DNA from 4 places in the Streptomyces sp. NPDC004065 genome. Region 4 is predicted to be linked to each of the others. Evidence: riboswitches for the same ligand, from Rfam matches in the RefSeq annotation. Region 4 holds a riboswitch; each other region holds the start of a gene.
The links. Region 4 has a riboswitch for cyclic di-AMP ahead of ACI2LW_RS05720 (peptidoglycan DD-metalloendopeptidase family protein). Riboswitches for the same ligand answer to the same signal wherever they lie in the genome.
Positions count from the first base shown of each region.

Region 1: linked by a shared signal. The riboswitch ahead of ACI2LW_RS21550 (transglycosylase family protein) and the one ahead of ACI2LW_RS05720 (peptidoglycan DD-metalloendopeptidase family protein) in region 4 are both predicted to bind cyclic di-AMP.
Region 2: linked by a shared signal. The riboswitch ahead of ACI2LW_RS12580 (M23 family metallopeptidase) and the one ahead of ACI2LW_RS05720 (peptidoglycan DD-metalloendopeptidase family protein) in region 4 are both predicted to bind cyclic di-AMP.
Region 3: linked by a shared signal. The riboswitch ahead of ACI2LW_RS15570 (M23 family metallopeptidase) and the one ahead of ACI2LW_RS05720 (peptidoglycan DD-metalloendopeptidase family protein) in region 4 are both predicted to bind cyclic di-AMP.

Region 1 is NZ_JBJDQT010000020.1:121,334-125,672, forward strand. It holds gene ACI2LW_RS21540 (cytochrome P450) at 1-13, shown strand, start outside; gene ACI2LW_RS21545 (transglycosylase family protein) at 244-1,326, shown strand; cyclic di-AMP (ydaO/yuaA leader) riboswitch at 1,509-1,676, shown strand; gene ACI2LW_RS21550 (transglycosylase family protein) at 1,681-2,373, shown strand; gene eno (phosphopyruvate hydratase) at 2,703-3,989, shown strand; gene ACI2LW_RS21560 (septum formation initiator family protein) at 4,168-4,339, shown strand, end outside.
Region 2 is NZ_JBJDQT010000008.1:197,213-201,551, forward strand. It holds gene ACI2LW_RS12565 (dihydrofolate reductase family protein) at 1-192, shown strand, start outside; tRNA gene ACI2LW_RS12570 (tRNA-Met) at 305-378, shown strand; gene ACI2LW_RS12575 (PP2C family protein-serine/threonine phosphatase) at 956-2,137, shown strand; cyclic di-AMP (ydaO/yuaA leader) riboswitch at 2,402-2,559, shown strand; gene ACI2LW_RS12580 (M23 family metallopeptidase) at 2,571-3,605, shown strand; gene ACI2LW_RS12585 (aldo/keto reductase) at 3,750-4,339, shown strand, end outside.
Region 3 is NZ_JBJDQT010000012.1:117,300-121,638, reverse strand. It holds gene ACI2LW_RS15585 (GNAT family N-acetyltransferase) at 1-477, opposite strand, end outside; gene ACI2LW_RS15580 (HPr family phosphocarrier protein) at 605-886, shown strand; gene ACI2LW_RS15575 (GntR family transcriptional regulator) at 1,301-1,999, opposite strand; gene ACI2LW_RS15570 (M23 family metallopeptidase) at 2,200-2,973, opposite strand; cyclic di-AMP (ydaO/yuaA leader) riboswitch at 2,986-3,149, opposite strand; gene ACI2LW_RS15565 (M16 family metallopeptidase) at 3,649-4,339, opposite strand, start outside.
Region 4 is NZ_JBJDQT010000002.1:399,339-403,677, reverse strand. It holds gene ACI2LW_RS05740 (aspartate aminotransferase family protein) at 1-91, shown strand, start outside; gene ACI2LW_RS05735 (helix-turn-helix domain-containing protein) at 201-824, shown strand; gene ACI2LW_RS05730 (DUF6126 family protein) at 821-940, shown strand; gene ACI2LW_RS05725 (tyrosine-protein phosphatase) at 1,012-1,809, opposite strand; cyclic di-AMP (ydaO/yuaA leader) riboswitch at 2,222-2,412, shown strand; gene ACI2LW_RS05720 (peptidoglycan DD-metalloendopeptidase family protein) at 2,417-3,400, shown strand; gene ACI2LW_RS05715 (SGNH/GDSL hydrolase family protein) at 3,684-4,339, shown strand, end outside.

The sequences.
Region 1 (4,339 bases), on a different contig from region 4:
GCGTACACCCTGAGCCCTCGGCGCGCACACCCTGAGCCCCGATGCCCACACCCTGAGCCACCGGGCGCCTGCACCCCCCGCCGCGCGAACGGAAGCTGACACACGTTCAACTATGTGATCTTCACGTGATCTGTGCGGCATTAACTTGTGACAAGTGATCGTCAGCCGCTATCTTCACGCATCAGCGCGGCCCGGCGCACCGTCGGCCGCGCCGGTCACCGCTGTCCCACGAAAGGTCTCCGCATGCTCTCCGGGAACGGTCGTCACCGTCGCCCCCGTCAGGCTCCGGCCCTCCTCGTCGCCGCCGGGGTGACCGGATCCGCCATCGCCATCCCGCTGCTGGGGGCGAGCGGCGCGAGCGCGGCCGACGGCACCACCTGGGACAAGGTGGCGGAGTGCGAGACCGGGGGCTCGTGGAGCGCCGACAACGGCAACGGCTACTACGGCGGCCTGCAGCTGACGCTGGAGGACTGGGAGGCGTACGGCGGCCTGGACTTCGCGCCGAGCCCCGACCAGGCCAGCCGGTCCCAGCAGATAGCCGTGGCCGAGAAGATACTCGCCGACCGCGGCCCCGGCGCCTGGCCGACCTGCGGTCTGCTCGCCGGGCTCGGCAAGGACTCCGGCACGGCCGACGTCGACACCGGCGTGGGCGACAACCCCTCCACCTCGCCCGGTTCGAGCGACAAGTCCCAAGGCTCCGGATCGTCCAAGGGGTCCGGTTCGTCCAACTCGTCCACGGTCAAGGACCCCGGCCTGTCCGACTCCTCGTCCGATGACACCGGTTCATCCGGATCCTCCGCGAACTCCACCGGTTCACCCGATTCCTCCGGTTCGCCGGACGGCTCCTCCGCCAAGCCCTCCCCGACGGCCTCCTCGCCCGCCGGCCAGGACGGCTCCGCCGCTGCCGGCGCGCCCGCCCAGGGTGACCGGGCCGGCGGTGCCACCACCTCTCCCTCGGTGAGCCCCGGAACCGACAAGCCGGACAACTCCGAACAGATCGTGGGTTCTTCCGCCCTGGTGGACACCGGGGCGCTCGGCGCCGGCCGGCACCGCGGCGGCAGCGCCGAGGAGGATCCGGAGGAGAGCCTCACGGCGGCCTCCTCCGGCCGTCACGCCTCGCGGGACGGCGACGGCGCGCACACGCTCTCCGAGGACTACTACACCGTCCGCTCCGGCGACTCCCTCGCGTCCATCGCCGACTCCCTTGCGGTGGAGGGCGGATGGCGCGCGCTCTACGAGGCCAACGAGTCGGCCATAGGATCCGACCCGAACCACATCTCCGCCGGTCAGACCCTGGATGTCCCGGTCCAAAACACCCGGAACTAGGCCGAGTTCACGTCACACTTCGCACCGAATGTCCCTTTCGGTGAAAGTGTGGGATGAGTCTCAGAAGCCGTGATCGTCTTTGAAATCCGGGCGATCACATGTCTACGGTCGTGACCGTTCGCCACCGCGAGCCCCGGCTGCCGCAACGCCGAATCCTGCCAGCGGCCGCACGGGAACAGTCGTCGCGTCACGCGCCGCAGGCAGGAGCGGGGGACCCAAGGTAAGTGCCGCGCCGGGCAGTTCGCCGGAGCGGCTGGGGGTGAAGCCGTGCCTCGCACGAGAGGCACGGCCGGGCAACTCAACCGGCCCGAACCCGACAGCTCACCTCGCAGGCGTCGGTGAGGGGATCCATCCATGCTGTTTTCCGGCAAGGGCAAGCACCGCCGTCCGTCCAAGGCCACCCGCGCCGTCGCGCTCGCCGGTGTCACCGGCGCCGCCGTCGCCGCTCCGCTGATGGCCGCCGGCAACGCCTCCGCCGCCACCGCCTCCGAGTGGGACACGGTCGCCCAGTGCGAGTCCGGCGGCAACTGGTCCATCAACACCGGCAACGGCTTCTACGGCGGCCTGCAGTTCACCAACTCCACCTGGGCCGCGTACGGCGGCACCGCCTACGCCCCGCGCGCCGACCTCGCCTCCAAGTCGCAGCAGATAGCCGTCGCCGAGAAGGTGCTGGCGGGCCAGGGCAAGGGCGCCTGGCCGGTCTGCGGCAAGGGCCTGTCCGGCGCCGCCTACACCGGCGGCTCCGCCGCCCCGTCCTCGGGCCAGAGCAAGAGCACCGCCAAGAGCGGCACGGCCACCCGCTCCACCGAGCAGCGGGCGGGCCGCTCCGCCACGCGTCCGGCCCCGAAGAAGACCGTCACCACCCCGACCGGCAAGAAGGTCGCGAAGGGCGACGGCGAGTACAAGGTCGTCTCCGGCGACACCCTCAGCACCATCGCCGCCGAGCACCACGTCAAGGGCGGCTGGGCGAAGCTCTTCGAGCTGAACAAGGACATCGTCCAGGACGCCGACCTCATCTACCCGGGCCAGCAGCTGCACCTGAAGTGACGGCCCGCCGGTAGCCCGGCACCACAGGCCCCCACGGCGGCGGCACCCACCGCGGGGTCCCGCGGGCCCGTCCCCCGTCCCCACGGGCTCCCCGCCCCGGTGCGTTCTCCCCCGTACGCACCGGGGCGGGGCTTTTCCTTTCCTTCTCCTCGTGCTCCTCGCGGCTTCTTCCGGCCGGTTTCCCTCTCTTGTTTGTTCCGGACGGGAACAATGGGTACCGTCACCCTGTCCACGGGACGGTCGGTCGGCCGGCCGACGGCCCGGGACGGTTAGGCTCTAGTCGCAAGGCACTCCAGCCGTGCACCTCAAGCGTCACATCCAAGAAGGAGATGCTCGTGCCGTCCATCGACGTCGTCGTAGCCCGGGAAATCCTGGACTCCCGAGGCAACCCCACGGTCGAGGTCGAGGTCGGCCTCGACGACGGCAGCACGGGTCGTGCCGCCGTCCCGTCCGGCGCCTCCACGGGCGCCTTCGAGGCCATCGAGCTCCGCGACGGTGACCCGAACCGCTACCAGGGCAAGGGCGTCGAGAAGGCCGTCCTCGCCGTCATCGAGCAGATCGGCCCGGAGCTGGTCGGCTACGACGCCACCGAGCAGCGCCTGATCGACCAGGCCATGTTCGACCTGGACGCCACCGACAACAAGGGCTCCCTCGGCGCCAACGCCATCCTCGGCGTCTCGCTCGCCGTCGCCCACGCCGCCTCCGAGGCCAGCGACCTGCCCCTGTTCCGCTACCTGGGCGGCCCGAACGCGCACCTGCTGCCGGTGCCGATGATGAACATCCTGAACGGCGGCTCGCACGCCGACTCCAACGTGGACATCCAGGAGTTCATGATCGCCCCGATCGGCGCGGAGTCCTTCTCCGAGGCGCTGCGCTGGGGGGCCGAGGTCTACCACACCCTGAAGAAGGTCCTGAAGAGCAAGGGCCTGGCCACCGGCCTCGGCGACGAGGGCGGCTTCGCCCCCAACCTCGGCTCCAACCGCGAGGCCCTCGACCTCATCCTCGAGGCCATCAAGGAGGCCGGCTACGCCCCCGGCCAGCAGATCGCCCTCGCGCTCGACGTCGCCGCCTCCGAGTTCTACAAGGACGGCAAGTACCTCTTCGAGGGCAAGGAGCGCTCCGCCGCCGAGATGACGGAGTACTACGAGGAGCTCGTCGCGGCCTACCCGCTCGTCTCCATCGAGGACCCGCTGTTCGAGGACGACTGGGCCGGCTGGAAGGTCATCACCGACAAGCTCGGCGACAAGGTCCAGCTCGTCGGCGACGACCTGTTCGTCACCAACCCCGAGCGCCTCGCCCGCGGCATCGAGGAGGGCACCGCCAACGCCCTGCTGGTGAAGGTCAACCAGATCGGCTCGCTCACCGAGACCCTGGACGCCGTCGAGCTGGCCCAGCGCAACGGCTTCAAGTGCATGATGTCGCACCGCTCCGGCGAGACCGAGGACGTCACCATCGCCGACCTGGCCGTCGCCACCAACTGCGGCCAGATCAAGACCGGCGCCCCGGCCCGCTCCGAGCGCGTGGCCAAGTACAACCAGCTGCTGCGCATCGAGGAGATCCTCGACGACGCCGCGGTGTACGCCGGCCGCTCGGCCTTCCCGCGCTTCAAGGGCTGAGCTCCAAGGGCTGAGCTTCAGGGGCTGAGCTTCAGGGGCTGAGCCGATCAGCCGCTGAGGGCCGAGCCTCAGCCGGTCGTACGTACGTCCCCGTACCGGTCCCGTACCGTGTCCGGGGACGTACGCGCGTGAAGGACGTGAAGGACCACCGCGAGGGACGGGAACGGAAGGCGGGACGATGGCTGGCAGGGACCGGGACCGGTTCTCCACCGCGACCAGGCTGAGGCTGCTCGGCGAGCAGACCGCGGCCCGGGTCTACCGCTCCCAGACCCGGCGGCAGGCCCGCCGCTCCCGGCTCACCGGACGCGCCGCGCTGCTCGCGCTGGTGGTCTGCTCACTGGTGGTGGCGC
Region 2 (4,339 bases), on a different contig from region 4:
CGGCCGCACCCGTGCGCCCGGCTGATTCTCGACGCGGGGGTACGCCGTGTGGTCATGGCCTGGCGGGAACCGGACACGTTCGTCGAGGGGGCCGACGGCAGCGGGGTGCTGACGGCCGAGGGCGCGCGGGTCGTCGTACTGCCCGGTTTCGCGGAGCGGGCGAAGGCGCCGAACCGGCACCTGCTCGGGTGAGCGGAGGCGTCCCGGGCGGCGCCCGGACGGGGCCGTGACGGGTCCGTTGCGGGTCGGGCGATCATGAACGTGCATTCCGTCCCGCTCATGGCGTACACTGAAGACACAACGACGCGGGGTGGAGCAGCTCGGTAGCTCGCTGGGCTCATAACCCAGAGGTCGCAGGTTCAAATCCTGTCCCCGCTACTGAAGGCTCAGGGCCGGAATCCATCGAGGATTCCGGCCCTGAGTGCTTTTCCGGTGGCCGTCGGCCCGTACGGCGCCGTTCCGGGCCGCGGATCAGCGTGCTGGGACGTGTTCCTCGTCACACCGTGTCATCCCAACGGCCCACACCGGCTCGCTCCCCGCACCCGCTCCGGGAAACCTGGACCGCGGAAAGCGACATGAACATGTGTGGGACATGTGTGGCGGGAGACAAGCGGTGCGGCCTGCAGAGGTGATGGGCGAGGAGCCGTACGACCTCACAGGACAGGAGCAGCCCTACGGCCTCGGAACCCTCGACGACCCGCCCGTCCCCTGCCCGGAGACGGCCGGCGGCCCCTGCCCGCCCGGGGAGCTCGCCCCCACGGGCCCACCGCCGCTCGCCCGGCCCGGCGGACGACCTGCTTCCGGGCCCGGCGAACGACCCGCTTCCGCGTCCGGCGGCCGGGCCGCCTCCGCGCCCGCCGTCGCGCCGGCTCCTGTCCCGGCCGTGGCGGACGCCGCGGCCCAGGCAGGTGCCTCGTCCCTGGCGGATGCCGAGGCCCAGGCGGGCGCTCCGGCCCTGGCGGACGCCGCGGCACGGGCCGGCGGTCCTGCCCCGGCTACCGCCCCGGCCCTGGCGGGCGCTCCGCCCCCGGCTACCGCCCCGGCCCGGTCCGGTGGTCGCCGGGTGCGGTGGACGTCCCGCGCTCGCGCCTGCCTGCGCGCGCTCCCCGCGCTCCTGCTGCTCGCCGCCCTGTGCTGCGACCGCCTCACCCCGGCCCATCTCACCGCGGCCCCCCTGTTCACGGCGGCGCCCCTGGTCGCCGCGCCCCTGCTGTCCCGGCGGGGCACCGTGCTCACCGGAGCCGCGGCCGTGGCCGGGGCGCTCGTTCCGCAGGTGCGGCCCGGAGCCGGATGGCGCCTGGAGGCGGTCACCGAACCGGCCACGGTCGCGACGGTCGCCGTCCTCGCCGTGCTGATCAATCTGCTGGTGCGGCGCAGGGACGCCCGGCTCGCCTCGGCCCGGGAGATCGCCGAGGCGGCACAGCGCGCGGTGCTGCCCGAGCCCGCGGGGCGGATCGGCGGGCTGGACGTCGCGGCCCGCTACGAGGCGGCGCAGGCGGACGCGTTCATCGGCGGGGATCTGTACGCGGTGCAGGAGACCCCCTACGGCGTCCGGCTCGTCGTCGGGGACGTGCGCGGCAAGGGGATGGAGGCGGTGGCCACCGTCGCCGTGCTCATCGGGGCGTTCCGGGAGGCCGCCGAGCAGGAGACCACGCTGGAGGCGGTGGCGCAGCGGCTGGAGCGCGCGCTGGCCCGCGAGGGGGCCCGGCGCGAGGAGGCCGACGCCGTCGAGGGGTTCACCACCGCGGTCCTCGCCGAGATCCCGCGCGAGGGGCAGACGGTGCGGATCGTCAACCGCGGGCATCCACCGCCGCTGCTGCTGCACGCCGACGGCGCCCTGCGCACCCTGCTCGCGGCCGACCCCGCGCTGCCGCTCGGCATGGGCGACCTGGGCGCCTGGCCCGACCGCGCCGAGGAGACGGGTTTCCCCGCCGGGGCCACGCTGCTCCTGCACACCGACGGCGTGTCCGAGGCCCGGGACGCGCGCGGCCGCTTCTACGACCCCGAGCGGCGCCTGGCCGGACGGACCCTCCGCGACCCCCACGCCCTCGTCGCCGCGGTCGCGACGGAAGTGCGCCGGCACTCCGGCGGCGGCATGACCGACGACATGGCGCTGCTCGCCGTACGACGGCCGTGATCACCGTCACGATGAGTGACCGGACGGTCTCGCTCCGCATAACAACTGACACACCGTCATGTCCTGAGCCGCCCCGGCGGGGCCGCGGACGGCCTCGGACACTGTTGAATTCCTGTCAACTCGCCCGGTTTTCGCCGCTCGCGGCCCCTAAGTCCTGGCCAAAAAGGTTTAATGATCAAGGCGAACGGCTTGGAATCGGCACCCCGGGTCTATTAACGTTCGATAACGCAGCGCGGTCGTCCCAGCCGTCACAAGAGGCGGCTCCGTGCGCACGCGTCGAATCCCGCAAGGGAGCCGGGGAACCACCGAATTGGGGTGAATCGGGCGTCATCCGCCGTGACGGCACGGCAGGTTGACGCGCGTAGGAGACCTTCCTGCTCCGAACCCGTCAGCTAACCCGGTAGGCGAAACGGAAGGAAAGGAGCACGCCCGCGTGGCGTCCAACCGGCCTGCCCCAGAAGCCCCGTTCGTGCCGAGTCAGCGCACCGAGACCTTCGGCTACGGCGCCCGGCGCGCCGACGAGGGGCCCTGGGAGGAGTGGAACCCCACCGAGGACTCCCTCCGCCCGGCGCGCGGCCGGCACCGCGTCAGCAAGCAGCGCGGCGGCGGGCTCGCCCGCAGCTCCACCGTCCTCGGTGTCGGCGTCATAGCCGCCGTCGGCGCGGGCGGCATGGCCAGCGCCAACACGGGCAAGCCGCCGGTGTCCATTTCGATGCCGGACCTGCCCTCCGTCGGCACCCTCTTCGACGACTCCCACGACGCCGAGACGCAGGGGTCCGCGACGGCGCTCAGCAGCGTCGGCGTGACCACCGCCGACACCGCCCAGGGCACCTCCGACGCGGGCGAGGCGCTGCGCGACCGCATCATGGCCCAGGCCGCGCAGCAGCAGGTGCAGAGCGACGCCAAGGCCGAGGCGGCCGCCGAGGCCGCCGCCGCCAAGCGGGCCGAGGAGGCCGCCGCCAAGGCGCAGAAGGAGGCCGAGGCCAAGGCCGCCGCCGCGAAGAAGAAGGCGGAGGAGGAGGCCAGGCGGAAGCAGGAGGCCGCCCGGCTGGCCGAGCTCGCCAAGCAGTACACGCTGCCGACCTCCTCGTACACCCTCACCTCCACCTTCGGCGAGGCCGGCTCCATGTGGTCCTCCGGCTACCACACCGGCCTGGACTTCGCCGCGCCCACCGGCACCCTCATCAAGGCGATCCACAGCGGCACCATCACCGAGGCCGGCTGGGCCGGCTCCTACGGCTACCGCACGATCCTCACCCTCGACGACGGCACCGAGCTGTGGTTCTGCCACCAGTCCTCGATCAGCGTCAGCGTCGGCCAGAAGGTGACCACGGGCGAGGTCATCGGCCGTGTGGGTGCCACCGGCAACGTCACCGGCCCGCACCTGCACCTGGAGGTCCACCCGGGCGGCCAGGCCACCGGCGTCGACCCCATGGCGTGGCTGCGCGGCAAGGGCCTCACCCCCTGAGGCCCACCCGGCCCACCCCGCCTCCCCGTCCTCCTCGTCCTCCCCGTCCTCCTCGTCCCCGGGTGGCCGGCTTTTGCGCAGTCTTTGCGGCCGGACGCGCCCCGACCGGAATGGGCCCCTCCGGCGGGTGTGTTGACCTTGAACATGACCTCACTACGCAAGCTGGGCGCATCCGACCTCGAGGTGTTCCCGCTCGCCCTCGGCGGCAACGTCTTCGGCTGGACCGCCGACCGGGAGCAGTCCTTCGCCGTCCTGGACGCCTATACCGCGGCCGGAGGCAACTTCGTCGACACCGCCGACTCCTACTCGGCGTGGGCCGAGGGCAACAAGGGCGGCGAGTCCGAGACGATCATCGGTGAGTGGATGAGGGCGCGCGGCAACCGCTCCGACGTCGTCATCGCCACCAAGGTCAGCCAGCACCCCGACTACCAGGGGCTGACCGCCGCCAACATCAGGGCCGCCGCGGACGCCTCCCTCAGGCGCCTGGGCACCGACCACATCGATCTGTACTACACCCACTTCGACAAGCCCGAAGTGCCGGTCGAGGAGATCATCGGCGCCCTCGACGAACTGGTGCGGGCCGGCAAGGTGCGGCACGTCGCCGCCTCCAACATCTCCGCCGAGCGCCTCCGGGCGTCACTGGACTTCTCCGAGCGCGAGGGCCTCGCCCGGTACGTGGCGCTCCAGCCGCACTACAACCTCGTCTCCCGCGACACCTACGAGGGCCCGCTGCG
Region 3 (4,339 bases), on a different contig from region 4:
GATCATCTTGGTGTTGGCGGGCAGCACCTCGGCGGTGAAGCGGCGGATGCCGCGCTCGCGGGCGACGGCGGCGATGTGTTCCAGCAGCGCCGAGGCGACCCCGCGGCCCTGGTGCGCGTCCTGCACCAGGAAGGCGACCTCGGCCTCGTCGGAGGGACCGGTGGCGGGCGCCCCGTCGGCGCCGATGCGGTCGTAGCGCACGGTGGCGATGAACTCGCCGCCGACCGTGGCCGCGAGTCCGACCCGGTCCACGAAGTCGTGGTGCGTGAAGCGGTGGACGTCCTTGGCGGACAGACGCGGGTACGGCGCGAAGAAGCGGTAGTACTTGGACTCGTCCGACACCTGCTCGTAGAAGCTGACCAGCCGGTCGGCGTCCTCGGCGGTGATGGGGCGGATCCGCGCGGTGCCGCCGTCGCGCAGCACCACGTCGGCTTCCCAGTGGGCTGGGTACTCGTGCCGGTCCGGCGACGTCTGCATGCGCCCCAGACTACGGCTCGCGTCCGGCAGTGGCGCGAGGCAGTCTGTGGCACAGGGCGGTTCCCGGCGTGCGCCGCGTATGGGAAACTGGTCTAGACAACCCTGGTACACCGAAGGGCAGCATCACATGGCTGAGCGCCGCGTCAACGTCGGCTGGGCCGAGGGCCTTCACGCCCGCCCCGCATCCATCTTCGTCCGGGCCGCCACGGCCGCAGGGGTTCCCGTGACGATCGCCAAGGCCGACGGCACCCCCGTCAACGCGGCCTCCATGCTGGCCGTCCTCGGCCTCGGCGCCCAGGGCGGCGAGGAGGTCGTCCTGGCCTCCGACGCCGAGGGCGCGGACGCCGCCCTGGACCGGCTGGCCAAGCTGGTCGCCGAGGGTCTGGAGGAGCTGCCCGAGACGGTCTGAGCCGTCGGTCCGCTCGTGCGGCGGGACCGCGTCACCCGTTCCGGGAGGCGCGGTCCCACTGCTTTCGGGACCGCCCGCCTCGCCGACGAGGGCGGCGCGCACCCCGCCCTCGTCGGCGGGCGCGGCGCGTACCCCTCGTCGGCGGGCGCGGCGCGCACGCCCTTCCCGGCGCGCCCCGCCTCAGCGGCTCGCGCGATTCCTGCCGGACGCGCGTTTCTCGTCGGGCATGCGTTTCTCGTCGGACACGCGTTTGTCGTCGGACACGCGTTTCATATCGCATCCGTGCACCCACGCCCCGCGCATCCATGCACCCGTGCTCCGTATTCCGCGCACACGGAAAATGGGCATGCGGAAATACGTCCGCGGAAATACGTCCGCCGAATATCCCCCCCCTCTTTGTATACGGCCCTCGTGTTAATGCCGAAGGCCCGACATGTTGACGGGATGTTGCGAAGTCCTCACTCGGTCGGCCCGGTCCGCCGCCGCGCCCGGACGGCGCAGCCGGTGCGCGCCCGTCGCGCGCTCGGCGTGCACGGCCGTCAGCGCCCGCGCGCGCTCACCGTCGCCGCGCGCCACGGCATCCACAATGGCGCCGTGCTCGGCCCAGGACTCGGCCGGGTCGGCGGGCGCGTCCACCGTGTACATCCAGGCGATCTTGTGGCGCAGCTGGGTCAGCATCGAGGTCAGCGCGGGGCTGCCGCAGGCCTGGGCCAGCGTCTCGTGGAACCAGCCGCCCAGGGAGCGCAGATCCTCGCCGCCGCCCGTCCTGGCCCGTTCCTGGCCCAGCCTGACCAGGCCGCGCAGCACCTTCAGATGGGACTCGGTACGGCGCTGGGCGGCGCGCGCGGCGCCCAGCGGCTCCAGCAGCAGGCGCATCTCCAGCAGGTCGGCGGCCTCCTGCTCGGTGGGCTCGGCCACGCACGCGCCGGCGTGCCGGCGGGTGACGACGAAGCCCTCGGCCTCCAGGGTGCGCAGCGCCTCGCGCACGGGGACGCGGGAGACGCCGTAGCGGCGGGCGAGGACTTCCTCGGTGAGCCGGCTGCCGCGCTCGTGGACGCCGGCCACGATGTCGTCCCGGATCGCCGTGCACACCGAGTGCGCCGGAATACGCATGACCGACCTCCGCCTTAATCCCCGCGAAACGCCGTCGATTGGCGTCCGTTCGACCGACTCTATTGCAGCGGCGGGGAATTTCCGACGGCGGGCCGGAATCCATGGATATTTTTTGGACAGCGGCCGAACAAAACGGCGACGGCCCCGGCTCGATGAGCCGGGGCCGTCGTCCTGCTTGCGTGCGGCTGCGTCTCGGACCCTCAGACGTTCACGCCGTGCGCGCGCAGATAGCCCAGGGGGTCGATGTCGGAGCCGTACTCCGGGCTCGTGCGGGCCTCGAAGTGCAGGTGCGGGCCGGTGACGTTGCCGGTGGCACCGGAGAGGGCGATCTGCTGCCCCGGGGTGACCTTCTGCCCCACGGACACACCGATGGACGACAGGTGGCCGTACTGGGTGTAGGTGCCGTCGTTCATCTTGATGACGATCTGGTTGCCGTACGCCCCGCCCCAGCCCGTCTCGACGACGGTGCCGTAGCCGACCGCGTGGACGGAGGTGCCGGTCGCGGCGTGGAAGTCGATGCCGGTGTGCGAGCCGGAGGACCACAGGGAGCCGCCGGTGCGGTAGCCGGTGGAGACGTACGAGCCGGCGATCGGCGCCACGAACGTGTTGAGGCGCTTGCGCTCGGCCTCGCGGGCGGCGCGCTCCTTGGCCTCGCGCTCCTTCTTGGCCTGCGCCGCGGCCTTCTTGCGCGCGGCCTCCTCGGCCAGCTTCTGCTGGGCGGCCTGCTCCTGGGCCAGGGCCTGGGCGTCGATCCGCGCGGCGACGGTGTCGCCGAGGGTGACGACGGGGGTGAGACCGGTGTCCTCGGGGGCGGGCGCCTCGGCCGCGGGGGCCTCGGCCGCGAAGGCCGGGGCGGCGGCGAGGGTGCCGATGACGCCGGTGGTGGTGAGGGCCGCGACGCCCGCCGCGCGGGCGGTGGTGCGGTGCACCCGGGTGGGACGGCGGTGCTTCCCGGTGGCGCGCGTGAACGCCATGTGGTGGCTGGTCCTTTCCTTCCCTGTCGCCTACCGGGTTAGCTGACGGGTTCGGAGCAGGAAGGTCTCCTACGGACCCCCTCGCTGGCCGCGTGGGCGTCCGATTCACCCCAGGGACTGGATGGGTCCCCGGCTCCCCTGGCTCGCGCCGTACGGGGACTCGGCGATGGCTGTCCGGTGCCGCGGGTGCGGCGCACTGCCCGACGAACAGCCGGACCGACGCTAAGGGGGGTCGCGTTCAATTCCCAAACGGAACCGAGGTTTTGTAGCGCAGACCACAGGGCAGACGGGCAGCCTCTCCCTCAATTCGGACATGACGGGGCCCTGGTGACGCATCGGTCACCAGGGCCCCACGCGCGCGTGCTCCGCGCCGGCCGCCACGCGTGCCTGACGGGTCGTCCGCCGCGACGTTTGCGGTGACGGAGCGTCCGCCGCGCGTGCCGTGGCGGGCCGTCCGCCGCGCGTGTGTGACGGTCGTCCGCCGCGACGTTTGCGGTGACGGAGCGTCCGCCGCGCGTGCCGTGGCGGGCCGTCCGCCGCGCGTGTGTGACGGTCGTCCGCCAGGGCGCGGGCGGTGGCGGGACCGCCCGCCGCTGTGCTGTGACGGGCGTCCGCCGCTGGTGCCGTGGCGGGCGTCCGCCGCTGGTGCCGTGGCGGGCGGCCGCCGGGCGGTCGCTACTCCGCCGCGACGACGGTGACTTGGCCGATGCCGAGGGCCTCGACGGGCTCCTTGATCTTCGCCGCGTCACCGACCAGCACCGTCACCAGGCGGTCCACCGGGAAGGCGGCCACCACGGCGGCGGTGGCCTCCACCGTGCCGGTGGCGGCGAGCTGCTGGTACAGCGTCGCCTGGTAGTCGTCCGGCAGGTGCTGCTCGACCTGGTCGGCGAGCGTGCCGGCCACGGCCGCCGCCGTCTCGTACTTCAGCGGCGCCACGCCGACGAGGTTCTGCACGGCGACGTCCCGCTCGGTGTCCGTGAGGCCCTCGGCGGCGAGCTTGCGCAGCACCGCGAACAGGTCGTCCAGGGCCGGGCCGGTGTTCGGGGTGTCGACGGAGCCGCTGATCGCGAGCATCGCCGCGCCCGAGCCGTCCGGGGGCGAGAGCAGCACCTGGCCGAACGCCCGCACGCCGTAGGTGTAGCCCTTCTCCTCGCGCAGCACGCGGTCCAGGCGGGAGGTGAGGGTGCCGCCCAGGCAGTAGGTGCCGAGCACCTGGGCGGGCCACACCCGGTCGTGCCGGTCGGGGCCGATGCGGCCGATGAGCAGCTGGGTCTGGACCGCGCCGGGACGGTCCACGATCACCACGCGGCCGGTGTCGTCGGCGGTCACCGGCGGCACGGGCCGCGGCTTGGCCGGAGAGCCGTTC
Region 4 (4,339 bases):
CTTCACGGCCGTGATGGACGACGCCCACGGCGGCGGCCTGATGTGGGACTTCGGCAAGACCCTGGTGAAGCAGGCCGTCGCCAACCGCTGAGGGCGGCGGCCGCCGCGGGCCGGCCGCTCTGCCTCCTTGCCCCTGGCCCGCGCGTTGCCTGGGAGGCAATAAATTTGCCGCTGAGGCAAAGCTCGGGCTCAATGGAGCCATGAACTCCCCCGAGTCCGGGCGCCCGGCGGGGCCGGCCGAGCACCTGCCCGCCGTGGCGCCGCAACTGCGCGCGCTGCGCCGCCGTGCCTCCCTCACGCTGGAGGCCGCGGCCCGGGCCGCCGGGCTGTCGCCCGCCCACCTGTCCCGGCTGGAGACCGGGCAGCGGCAGCCGTCCCTGCCGATGCTGCTCGCACTGGCCCGTACCTACGGTACGACGGTCTCCGAGCTGCTCGGCGAGACCCCGGTGGACCGGGACGCGATCGTGCGGGCCGCGGAGATGGAGCCGACCCGGGCCGGCGGCTGGACGTACTGGCAGGCCGGCGCGTCCGCCCGCGGGATGCAGGCCCTGCGGGTTCGTGTCCCGCACGGCTCCCAGGGCGACATCGTGCGCGTCCACCCCGGCGAGGAGTGGCTGTACGTGCTCGGAGGGCGGCTGCGACTGCGGCTCGGCGACTCCGTCCATCTGCTCGCCCCGGGGGACAGCGCGCACTACGACTCGCTGACCCCGCACCGTCTCGCCGCCGAGGACCCGGGCGGCGTCGAACTCCTCTTCGTCCACACCCTGCTGCAGAGCCCCACGGCCGCACTGTGCCTGGGCCCCCTGACCGGAGACATGCCATGAGCAACCTCGAAGACAAGCTTCCGCGCGCCCTGTGGGTCCGGCTCGTCATCTACATCGCCGTCGGACACCTGTTCGCGGCGTTCATCTGGCTGCTGTTCTCGGTCGGCGCCAAGTAGCCAGGGCCGCTCCCGAGCGGTCGGGGTCGCTCCCGAGCAGCCGGGGCCGCTGTGGCCGCTGTCGGGGCCGCTCAGTCCAGCAGGCGGTCCCGCAGCCGCTCCCGGGTCTCGGGGGCCAGCCGCAGCCCGCGCTCCAGATAGGCGTCGACACCTCCCCAGGTCTCCTCGATGGTCTCCAGGGCGGCCGTCAGATACTCGGCGCGCGCGTCGAAGAGCGGACTGAGCAGCTCCATCACCTCGGGGCAGTAGGCCGAGGCCGCGGTGCTGCTGCGGTGCACCCGGTAGCGGCGGTGCTTGGCGTTGGACTCCAGGTAGTCGGCGACGATCGCGTCGCGCTCCACGCCCAGCGCCAGCAGGGTCACCGCGACCGACAGGCCCGCGCGGTCCTTGCCGGCCGCGCAGTGCATCAGGGTGGGGACGCTGTCCCCGGCGATCTCGTGCAGCACCCGGGAGTGCTCGGCGGTGCGCTGGGTGATGATCATGCGGTAGGAGGCGATCATCCGGTCCGCGCCCTTGCCGTCGGCCAGGATCGAGCGCAGCTGCTCGAGGTCGCCGTCGCGCACCATCTTCCAGAACTCCGCGCCGTCCGCGGGGTCGCTCAGCGGCAGGTTCACATTGCGCACGCCGGGCAGCTCGACGTCCGGCCCCTCCAGCCGCTGGTCCGCCGCGTTGCGGAAGTCGAAGATCGTGTGCAGGCCCAGCGAGGACAGGAACGCCGCGTCCTCGGCGGTCGCGTGCGCGAGGTGCCCGCTGCGGAACAGCACGCCGTGCCGCACCCGCCGGCCGTCCACGGTGGGGAGCCCGCCCACGTCGCGGAAGTTGCGCACTCCGGCCAGCTCGGGCTCGGTCGACGGGACCTGCTGCGTCACGGGGGGCTCCTCCCAGTCGGCCCCGCCTTCACGGCTCGTCGGCGGGCGCGATGTCGACGATACGACACGGCGTCCTGGGGCAACGAGTTGTCCACAGGCCGCCGCCCCGGTTCCCCCACTCGTCTCCCACTCGACCGGATTCGCTGCATCTGTCCGGATAGACGATTTCGTTCGAACTCGATCCGGAATGCGGTGATCTGGCGATCCGTGCGTGAGCAGCGTCATAGTGATGACGGTCCGTCACTCGCCATGCCCACGTAATCCGAGCGGTTCCGCAGCGTGTTGACGAAGCGGTGGCCGTCCGGTTTCACGCTGGGTGACCGGAATCGACGGCGACGGATCATGCGGAACGACTACAACCGGAATCAACTGCTTGTCCACGCGCGTCCGGCTCGCCTACCTTCCACACCCATCCGGACGGACGCCGAATCCTGCCGCCGTCCGGAACCCGGAACTCACCCGTGCACGGCAGGAGCGGGGGACCCACACGCAGGACGGCCTGCTCCGGTTCCCGGAACAGGCCAGGGGTGAAGCCGCGAGAAGGCGGCCGGGCAGCTCCAGCCCGAACCCGACAGCTCACCTCGCAGGCGCCGGAGAGGAAGCCGCCATGCCCGCGAAGGGTAAGCACCGACGACCGAAGACCCAGCGCCTGACCCGCTCCATAGCCGCCGCCGGCACCGGCGGCGCCGCACTGGCCCTGCCGCTCATCGGGGCCGCCGGCGCCCACGCGGCGCCCGCGAAGTCCGCGCCGGACACCGCCGTCCGCACCGCCGCCACGGCCGGGAAGCAGGACGCGGCGCGCACCGAGGCCGTGCGGACGCCCACGCAGACCGTGCGGACGTACACCGTCCGGCCCGGCGACTGCCTCTCCCGGATCGCCGAGCGGCAGCAGGTCCGCGGCGGCTGGCCGGAGCTCTACGCGGACAACCGGCAGGCCGTCGGCGACGACCCCTCGCTGATCCACCCCGGTCTGAGGCTGCGGCTGGACGGCGGCTCCGCGCCGGCCGGCGCCACCGGGGCGCCCGAGTCCACGGCGCCCGCCCCCTCCAGGGCGTCCGCCCCCGCACACACCCCCAAGACCCCCAAGGCCTCCAAGGCGTCCAAGGCGAAGCAGGCCCCGCGGGCCACGGCCGCCGACCGCGCCGCGGACAGGACCGCCGGCAAGGCCGCCGCGACCACCGCCACCGGCTACACCCTCCCGGTGTCCGGCGCCGCCATCGGCACCGCCTACCACACCGCCGGCAGCATGTGGTCCAGCGGCTACCACACCGGCGTCGACTTCGTCGTCCCGACCGGCACCCCTGTCAAGGCCGTGGCCGCCGGCACGGTCGTCTCCGCGGGCTGGGGCGGCGCCTACGGCAACCAGGTCGTCGTCAGACTGCACGACGGTCGCTACGCCCAGTACGCCCACCTCTCCCGGCTGTCCGTCTCGGCCGGGCAGGCCGTGGCCGCGGGCCAGAAGCTCGGCCTGTCCGGCGCCACCGGCAACGTGACCGGCCCGCACCTGCACTTCGAGATCCGCACCGCGCCCGGCTACGGCTCCGACGTGGACCCGGTCGCCTACCTCCGCGCCCACGGCGTCCCCCTCTGATCCTCCCGCCCCACGGGCGCCGCCGCCACGCCCCCCGGCGCCGGCGCCCCGCCGGGCCCTTCCCCCCTGCCTGACACGCCGCCGAAGGCCGGACCCGCGCCACGGGCCCGGCCTTCGGCGTACCGCCGGACCTTCCGCCCGGCCCGGGATATTCCCGGCCGGGCCCGGATTCCCCGTGGCTTATCTCACCGTCCGTCAACCCCTGCCTACGGTCGCGTAGGTCACATTGAAGGGTGAATCATGGTCCGCCGTGGCAGACGATTCGAAGAGTGACAGCAGATCAGTGATCGGGTCGTACGTGGCGGTGGGGGACAGCTTCACCGAAGGTGTCGGCGACCCCGGCCCCGACGGGGCGTTCGTCGGCTGGGCCGACCGGTTCGCCGTACTGCTCGCCGACCGGCGGCCCGAGGGCGACTTCCAGTACACCAATCTCGCCGTGCGCGGGAAACTGCTCGACCAGATCGTGGCGGACCAGGTCCCGCGAGCCGTCGAACTCGCCCCCGACCTCGTGTCCTTCTGCGCCGGCGGCAACGACATCATCCGGCCCGGCACCGACCCGGACGACGTGGCCGAGCGGTTCGAGAAGGCGGTCGCCCGGCTCACCGAGGTCGCCGGCACCGTCATGGTGACCACCGGCTTCGACACCCGGGGCGTGCCCGTCCTCAAGCACCTGCGGGGCAAGATCGCCACGTACAACGGGCATGTGCGGGCCGTCGCCGACCGCTACGGCTGCCCGGTGCTGGACCTGTGGTCACTGCGCAGCATCCAGGACCGCCGCGCCTGGGACCACGACCGGCTGCACCTGTCGCCCGAGGGGCACACGCGCGTGGCCCTGCGCGCCGGCCAGCTGCTCGGCCTGGAGGTTCCCGCCGACCCGGAGCAGCCCTGGCCGCCGCTGCCGCCCCGCGGCACCCTGGAGATCCGCCGCGACGACGTCCA